2 regions of the Acidovorax sp. LjRoot66 genome follow, and region 1 is predicted to be linked to the other one. Evidence: predicted binding sites of a transcription regulator. Region 1 holds the regulator's gene; the other holds the start of a gene.

Region 1 (4,317 bases):
GTGCCATCCACGTGGAGAAGGCCAAGCTCGCCAAGGACGATGAAATCATGGCCTGGATCGCCACGCAGGGCGTGGACGTGGCCAAGTTCAAGGAAATCTACAGCTCGTTCACCGTCTCCAACCAGGTGCGCCGCGCGTCGCAGCTGCAGGATGCGTACGGTGTGGAAGGCGTGCCCTCGATGGGTGTGGCCGGCCGCTTCTACACCGATGGCACCATGGCCGGCAGCATGCCTGTCGTGCTGCAGGTGGTAGAGCATCTGGTGGGCGCGGTCCGCAAAGGCTGACCATTTCTTGGCAGGACTGGCGCCTGTGTGTACCAAAAGCCCGCGGATGCGGGCTTTTTTCATGGCATGTCGCCACGGGTGGCTACAATGATCTGCAAGATTCGTGCCCTATGAACTACCGCATCCTCCCGACCCTACTCCTCCTCTCGGCCCTGGCCATGGTCCAGACGGCGGCCCACGCCGAAAAGGCCGACCGCAACAAGCCCATGAACATCGAGGCCGACGCACTGCGCCACGATGAGCTCAAGCAGACCAGCGTGTTCACCGGCCGCGTGGTCATGACCAAGGGCACCATCGTGCTGCGTGGCGCGCGCCTGGACGTGCGCCAGGACGCGGACGGCTACCAGTTCGGCGTGGTCACGGCCGAGCCGGGCAAGCGCGCCTTCTTTCGCCAGAAGCGCGACACGCTGGCGGGCGCGCCCGACGAGTTCATCGAAGGCGAGAGCGAGGTCATCGAGTACGACGGCCGGGCCGACAACGTGAAGTTCATCACCCGCGCCGAGCTGCGGCGCTACCGCGAATCCACGCTGACCGACGAGATCACCGGGCAGGTCATCGTCTACAACAACCTGACCGACGTGTTCACCGTGGACGCCAAGCCGCGCGGCAGCACCAATGCGGCGGGCGACACCCCGGCGCCCGGTGGCCGCGTGCGCGCCATCCTGTCGCCCAAGGAAACACCCGCCAGCGCGGCCGCCCCTGCCGCAGCGGCATCGGGCACCCCCTTGCGCCCCAGCAGCACCCTGAGCGGCGGCGCCAAGTGAGTGGGCAGCACGTGAGTACCGCCGCCGATTCCCCGGCGGACAGCCGGCTGGAGGTGCACCACCTCGAAAAATCCTATGGCAGCCGCAAGGTCGTCAAGGACGTATCGCTGGTCGTGCAAAAGGGCGAGGTCGTCGGGCTGCTCGGCCCCAACGGCGCGGGCAAGACCACCTCGTTCTACATGATCGTGGGCCTGGTGCGCAGCGATGCCGGCGACATCCGCATCGACGGCCACTCGGTGGCCCACATGCCCATCCACCGCCGTTCGCGCCTGGGGCTGTCCTACCTGCCGCAGGAAGCCTCGATCTTCCGCAAGCTCACGGTCGAGGAGAACGTGCGCGCCGTGCTCGAATTGCAGCGCGGCGAGGACGGCCAGCCGCTGCCGCGCCAGGCCATCGAAGAGCGCCTGACCGCGCTGCTCACGGAACTGCGCGTGGAGCACCTGCGCGCCTCGCCCGCGCTGGCCCTGTCCGGCGGCGAGCGCCGCCGCGTGGAGATCGCCCGCGCGCTGGCCACGCAGCCGCGCTTCATCCTGCTGGACGAGCCCTTTGCCGGCATCGACCCCATCGCCGTGATCGAGATCCAGCGCATCATCGGCTTCCTCAAGGCGCGCGGCATCGGCGTGCTCATCACCGACCACAACGTGCGCGAGACGCTGGGCATCTGCGACCACGCCTTCATCATCAGCGATGGCCATGTGCTGGCCCAGGGAACCCCCTCCGAAATCGTCGACAACGCCGAAGTGCGCCGGGTGTACCTGGGTGAACACTTCCGCATGTAGCAGACCGATGGACCACCCGTTCGCCATGCACCTGCCTTTGCGGCAGCCCCGGGGGGCTGTGCGATGAAGCCCGGCCTGTCACTGCGCGTATCGCAGCACCTGGCGCTCACGCCGCAATTGCAGCAGTCCATCCGGCTGCTGCAGCTGTCCACGCTGGAGCTGGGGCAGGAGGTCGAGCAGATGCTCGACGAAAACCCCTTTCTCGAACGCAATGCCGACGAGGCGCCGCGCGAGGAGTTCGGCGTGGAAACGGCCGATGCGCCGGTGCAGCCAGACGATTACAGTTCCGACGACGCGGTCTATTCCAGCGCCCCGGGCACCAGCACGTCGACCGAGACCTCGGCCGACAGCCCGCAGGGCGATGCGGAAGTGGGCAGCAGTGCGGGCGACGAGCCCGACTGGAGTGGCGATGGCACCGTGGACGTGTCCCCCAACGATGCCGAGTGGGGCGGCGATGCGCCGGCCCGCAACCGCAATGATTCCGAAGGCGACGAGGCCGATGCCACCGAACTGGCGCGTACGCACGAATCGCTCACCGCGTTTTTACACCGCCAGGCCCTGTCGCTGCGCCTGTCCGAGGTGGACCGGGCCGCCCTGCGCTTTTTGATCGAATCGCTCAACGACGACGGCTACCTCGAAGACCCGCTGGAAGAGCTGGCCGTGGGCCTGGCCGGCCCCGACGACCTGGAGCAGATCGAGGAGCTGGTGCACCGCTTCACCGTCGCCCTGCGCCTGCTGCAGAGCCTGGAGCCTGTGGGCGTGGGTGCACGTGGCCTGGGTGAATGCCTCACGCTGCAGCTTACCGCGCTGGCCGCCGATGAAGACAGCGAAATCGACCCCGACACCGTGCAGACCGCGTTGCGTGTGTGCCAGCAGCCGCTGGAGATGCTGGCGCGCCGCGACATCCGCCGCCTCACGCAGCTGTGTGGCGATGGCGAGGAGCGCACGCGCGCCGCCATGGCCCTGATCGCGCGGCTGGAGCCTCGCCCCGGGCGCAAGTTCGTGGACGTGGAGCGCAACATCATCGTGCCCGACGTCATCGTGCGCAAGGCCGGGCGGGCGAATGGCCGAGATGGCCAGCACAACTTCATCGTGGCCCTGAACCCCGACGTGATGCCGCGCCTGCGCGTGCACGACATCTATGCCGGTGCCCTGCGCGGCCACAAGGGCGGCGAGGGCCACCAGGCCATGCAGCAGCGGTTGCAGGAGGCGCGCTGGTTCATCAAGAACATCCAGCAGCGCTTTGACACCATCCTGCGCGTCTCGCGGGCCATCGTCGAGCGGCAAAAGAGCTTCTTCACCCATGGCGAGCTGGCCATGCGCCCGCTGGTGCTGCGCGACATCGCCGATGAGCTGGGTTTGCACGAGTCCACCATCAGCCGCGTGACCACGGCCAAGTACATGTCCACGCCCATCGGCACCTACGAGCTCAAGTACTTCTTCGGCTCGGGCCTGGGCACCGAGACCGGCGGCAACGCATCGAGCACGGCCGTGCGCGCCCTCATCAAGCAGTTCGTGGCGGCCGAAAGCCCCGCCAAGCCGCTGTCGGACAGCCAGATCGCCGAGATGCTCAAGGAGCAGGGCATCGAGTGCGCGCGCCGCACCGTGGCCAAGTACCGCGAGGCGCTCCGGATCGCGCCAGCCAACCTGCGCAAGGCGCTCTGATCAGGCCGCTGTTCTGAACGCCCGGCTGGAGATGCTGACGGCGTTGCCGTCCGGGTCCTTCACATTGGCAAACGCATAGCCATTGGCCTGGTGCGTGCTGCCGAATGCCAGGCCCTGCGTCAGCGCATTGGCCTTGAAGGCCTCCACGTCGTGCACATGAAAGCACAGCTTCACCCCGGCCTGGCCGAGCTTCACGCTCTTGGCCGCCTGGTGGATGAGGATGCTGGCGCCGCCGTCCGGGGCCTTGAGTTCGATCAGGCCCTCCACCACCTCTCCCGTGGTCTGCAGGCCGAAATGCGTGCCGTAGAACGCAGCGCTGCGCTGCATGTCGCGCGCGTAGACCATGATGGTGCCGAGCATGGGGTGCATGGTGGGTGGGCCATCCGCCATCAAGGCGACTTCGAGGCCGGTGCGCGCCGCAGCGAGCGCAGCAGCTCCAGCGCCTGTGCGGTCGGCTCCTGCGACTGGCCATTGGCCAGCACGGTGAAGGCCACGCGCAGTTCGTTCATGCCCAGCACGCCCTGGGTCAGGTGCTTGTAGCCGCCCGGCTCGGGGGCGCGGTCGGTGGCCGAAAAGTAGTAGCCCGTCTTGCCCGAGGCGCTCAGGTCCTTGAGCGGCAGCTCGGCTTCGACGGCCCTGGGCTTGGCCTGGGTCGCGCCCGACTGGACCTGCGCCCGCAGCTCATCGGCCGTGGGGGCCTTGGCGGAGCTGCCTGCGGGCCAGATGGGCGTGAGGATCATCTGCAGGGCCGTGGCATCGGGACCGCTGATGGCGACCGAGGGCGGTAGCTCGGCATGGGGGCGGCGCACCTGGGCGCGCCATTGG
Region 2 (4,317 bases), 350 kb from region 1:
GGCAATGCCGCGCCCGAGGTCATCCGCGCGCTGCGCGGCGAGCCCACGGTAGGCACCTTGCACAGCACCAATGGCCGCTGGGACATCGTGGCCGAGGTGCGGGCCGAGAGCCTGGAGGCCTTCGACATGGCGCTGGGGCGCATTCGCCTCACGCCGGGCATCGGCAACACCGAGACCAGCATCCTGCTGTCGACCTACAAGGCCTGAGCCAGACAAGGTGTGCCTCATTGGCGACAGGAGCTAGGGAGTTTCCTGCATGCCCATGCAGGCGGGACTGCAGTCCAATGCAGGGATCTATGTCTTTCAAGGATCCCACCATGCAACGCCGCCGCCAGATCATCCAGTGGGGTGCCGCCGCAGTGGCCGCGCCCGCCTCTTTGCTGGCCCGTGCCCAGAGCTTTCCGAACAAGCCGATCAAGCTCGTGATCGCCTTCCCTGCGGGCGGGCCCACCGACATCACCATGCGCTCCTTGGCCGATAGCGCCGGCAAGATCCTGGGCCAGCCCGTGATCGTGGAAAACAAGCCCGGTGCCGGTGGCACGCTGCCCGCGCAGCAATTGCAAAGCGCGGCGCCCGATGGCTACACCGTGGCGCAGATTCCGCTCGGTGTGTTCCGCCTGCCCTACACCACCAAGATCAACTGGGACCCGGTCAAGGACATCGCCTACGTGCTCAACGTGACGGGTTACGCCTTCGGCCTGGTGGTGCCCGCCGACTCGCAGCTCAAGACCTGGACGCACTTCGTGGCCTGGGCCAAGGCCAATCCCGGCAAGCTCAGCTACGGCTCCACCGGCACCATGACCAGCCCGCACCTGACCATGGAGCTCATTGCCCAGCAACTGGGGCTGGAACTGCTGCATGTGCCCTACAAGGGCAGCGCCGACCTGATGCAGTCCATTCTGGGCGGGCAGATCATGGCCGCGGCCGACTCCACGGGCTTTGCGCCGCAGGTCGAGGCGGGCAAGCTGCGCGTGCTCAACACCTGGGGGGCCGAGCGCCTGGCCAAGTTCCCCGATGCGCCCACGCTCAAGGAGCTTGGACTCAACCTGGTGCAGAACTCGCCGTTCGGCATCGGCGCGCCCAAGGGCACGCCCGACGCCGTGGTCAAGCGCCTGCACGACGCCTTCAAGAAGGCCATGGAGCAGGAAAGCTACCGCACGGCCCTGGCCCGCTACGACATGGTGCCCATGTACATGAGCACCTCGGCCTACCAGAAGTTTGCGCAGGACACCTTCGCACGCGAGAAAGCGCTGGTCGAGAAGCTGGGGCTGGCCAAGCCGTCCTGACCCGAAGGCGGTGGCTCTGACCCTCTCTGCACCTTTGGCGCAGAGAGGGTCAGAGCCAGCCGGCCTTGCGGAACCGGTAGTACAGGAAACCGCACGCAGCGCCGATGGCGGCCAGGGCCGCCGCATAGCCATAGCGCCACTTGAGCTCGGGCATGTGCTCGAAGTTCATGCCCCAGATGCCGGCGAAGGCCGTGCACACCGCGAACAGGCTGGCCCAGGCGGCCAGGCGCTTGACGACCTCGCCGTCCTCGATGGTCACCATCGACAGGTTGACGTGAATGGCCGTGCCGATGGAGTCGCGGATGGAGTCGATGGAGGCGTTGATGCGGCCCAGGTGGTCCACCACGTCGCGAAAATACTCCTGCGAGGCGTTGCACAGTTGCGGTACGCGCCCGCCGTGCAGCCTGCCCGCGCTCTCCAGCAGCGGTGCCACCACATGCTTGAGCACCGTCAGCCGCTGCTTGAGCGCATACAGCCGCTGCACACTGCCGCGCGCCTCGCCCTGGGACGAGAAGATCTGCTGCTCGATGGTCTCCAGCTCGACTTCGAGCGCGTCGATGACGGGGAAATAGCGGTCCACCACCGCATCCATCAGCGCGTAGAGCACGAAGCCCGGCCCGGTGGCCAGCAGTTCGGGCTCGCGCTCGCAGCGCTGGCGCACGTCGGTGAAGCCCTGCTCGCTGCGGTTGCGCACCGAGATCACGTAGTTGCTGCCCACGAAGACATTGAGCTCGCCGATGCGGGCCGGCGTGGCGTTCAGGCCATCGATCTCCAGCAGGTGCAGCACCACGAAGAGCGAGTCGCCGTACTCCTCCACCTTGGGCCGTTGGTGGCCGTGCTGGGCATCCTCGATGGCCAGCGGGTGCAGGTGGAAGGCCTGCTGCAGTTCGGCCAGCTCCTGTTCGGTGGCATCGTGCAGGGCCACCCAGACGAAGCAATTGGGCAAGGCGATGTGCTCGCCGATCTCGCTGACGGGGATGTCGGCAAGCTTGGTTCCGTTTTCATAGACAACGCAGTTGATCAGCATGTCGGCTCCGGGCGCAGGGGGATGGCAACGATCTTGCCATTGCATCGCATGGCGGTGCGTACGCGCGGGTGGCTGGGCGGCATTTCTGGCAAAAGCTTTACGCCAGGTGCCGAAGTCTTTATGCGGTCTTTATGGGCGCCTGCCTACGCTCAAGCCCCTGTCCATCTGCGTTTGATTGCACTCCATGAAATTTCCCCGCACCCTTTTCGCTGTTGCCCTGCTGGCCGCGTTTCCCCTGCTGGCCAGCGCCCAGCTCACCGGCAGCGTAACCCTGACCTCGAACTACAAGTTCCGTGGCCAGGACCAGGATGTCTCCAAGGCCCGGGCCATCAAGCCCGCGATCCAGGGCGGCTTCGACTACGCCTTCGGCGAATCCGGTTTCTACGTCGGCAACTGGAACTCCAGCGTCGACTGGCTGCCCCGCAACTCCATCGAGTCCGACATCTACGGCGGCTACAAGTTCAAGGCCGGCTCCGTCGACCTGGACGTGGGTGCCCTGACCTACATCTACCCCGGCAACAGCAACGGCAACACCACCGAAGTCTATGGCGCCGCCACCTTCGGCCCCGTGACGGCCAAGTACTCGCACACCCTGTCCAAGGATTACTTTGCCTACGCCGGTCCTGGCTTCAAGGGCCGCAACACCGGCTACCTGAATCTGGCGTTCGCCCAGGAAGTGGCGCCCAAGATCACGCTCAAGGCCGCTGTGGGCTACACGCGCTTCGGCGGTGACATCGTGGCCCCCAACTACATCGACTACAGCGTCGGCGGTGCCTATGACTTCGGCTCGGGCCTGTCGCTGGGCGCTGCCGTGGTCGGCGCCAACAAAAAGGACTACTTCGGTCCCGTCAACCAATCGCGCGTGATCGTCACGCTGAGCAAAACCCTGTAAATCTTTCAGGGGCGCACGAGGCGTGCCGGCATGTGGTTCAGCTTAAGCGCCATGTTGGCCCGGCCTTCGCCGAAGTGCACCAGCCAGGCGTGGGTGATGCGGCTGTTGGCCTGGCTTGCGCTCCAGAACCATGTGGGGGGCGTGTCGGGAAACGCCTCGGTGTCGATGGCGGGGTGGCTGCGCGCCTCGTCCACCAGCGTGTGCAGTTCACGCACCGTGGGCAGGCGCCAGCCTGCCTGTTGAGCGGCGTGTTCCGCCGCTTCGATCTGGGTGAGGGCCAGGGGCTCGCCTGCGCAGCCTGCACCGGTCCATGGCATGCCCTCGGCGCAGCGGCGCCAGGTCAGGCCCGTGCTGCGGTCGTGCACCTCCTGGCCACCCGCGCGCACGGAAAAGCGGGCCGGCGTGTACTGCGTCGTGAGCAGGTAGACGCCCAAGGCGCCGACTCCCATGGCGAGCCAACCCAGAGCGAAGGTGTTGCGCCGGGACATGTGCGCAGCGGCCTGGCCCGTCAGGCGGTGGCCGCCATCCGCGTGAGGATGCGTTGCGCCACCTCGGCAAAGCCGGCACCACGCTCGCCCTCCGTCACGTAGCGCGGCAGGTGGGCCAACTGCGGCACGAAGCGCGCGATATTGGCCACGCCCACGCTGTGCGCAAAGTGCTGGAACATGAGCTGGTCATTGGTCGAATCGCCCACGTAGACCCAGCGGTCCATCTCGGCATCAAGGTCGCGGCCGAACAGTTCGCGCACGATCCAGCGGGCGCCTTCGAGCTTGTTGTGTGCGCCAAACCAGCCATTGATGTGGATGCTGCTTACCGTCGCGTTCATGCCGGCAGCGCGCATGCGCTGCACGGCGGCGTCGATGGCGCCCTGTGGCAGCTGGGTGAACTCGCTGTGGTCGATGGCGATGTCGGTCTCGCGGCCCGGGGAGTCGGTGGCACGGTTGGCCCCCGGCACCTCGCGCTCCACCTGTGCCAGTACCTCCTGCATGCGTGCGTAGTTGGCCTTGCGGGTGGGCCCGTCCTGCTGGTAGGTCTTGGCCAGGGTTTGGCCCGCAGGGCCGTCCACGCGGCGCAGGGCGACGGCACCGTTTTCGGCCACGATGGCATCGACG

Evidence for each region. The regulator sigma-54, encoded in region 1, starts transcription at its own class of promoters, with help from an activator protein. The targets are predictions, from matches to a motif close to TGGCANGNAANCTGCTTT.
Region 2: a site for sigma-54 is predicted at 2,336-2,353, ahead of ACSQ3Y_RS30240 (TorF family putative porin). Genes of this name have one in related genera too.

The regions. Positions count from the first base shown of each region.
Region 1 covers NZ_CAXUQU020000001.1:6,809,040-6,813,356, reverse strand. Annotated here, with positions in the region: gene ACSQ3Y_RS31945 (thiol:disulfide interchange protein DsbA/DsbL) at 1-284, shown strand, start outside; gene lptA (lipopolysaccharide transport periplasmic protein LptA) at 395-1,048, shown strand; gene lptB (LPS export ABC transporter ATP-binding protein) at 1,045-1,827, shown strand; gene ACSQ3Y_RS31930 (RNA polymerase factor sigma-54) at 1,891-3,492, shown strand; gene ACSQ3Y_RS31925 (VOC family protein) at 3,493-3,852, opposite strand; gene ACSQ3Y_RS31920 (hypothetical protein) at 3,882-4,317, opposite strand, start outside.
Region 2 covers NZ_CAXUQU020000001.1:6,456,687-6,461,003, reverse strand. Annotated here, with positions in the region: gene ACSQ3Y_RS30255 (Lrp/AsnC family transcriptional regulator) at 1-207, shown strand, start outside; gene ACSQ3Y_RS30250 (tripartite tricarboxylate transporter substrate binding protein) at 318-1,286, shown strand; gene ACSQ3Y_RS30245 (magnesium and cobalt transport protein CorA) at 1,336-2,313, opposite strand; gene ACSQ3Y_RS30240 (TorF family putative porin) at 2,498-3,205, shown strand; gene ACSQ3Y_RS30235 (DUF1566 domain-containing protein) at 3,211-3,693, opposite strand; gene ACSQ3Y_RS30230 (HAD-IIB family hydrolase) at 3,714-4,317, opposite strand, start outside.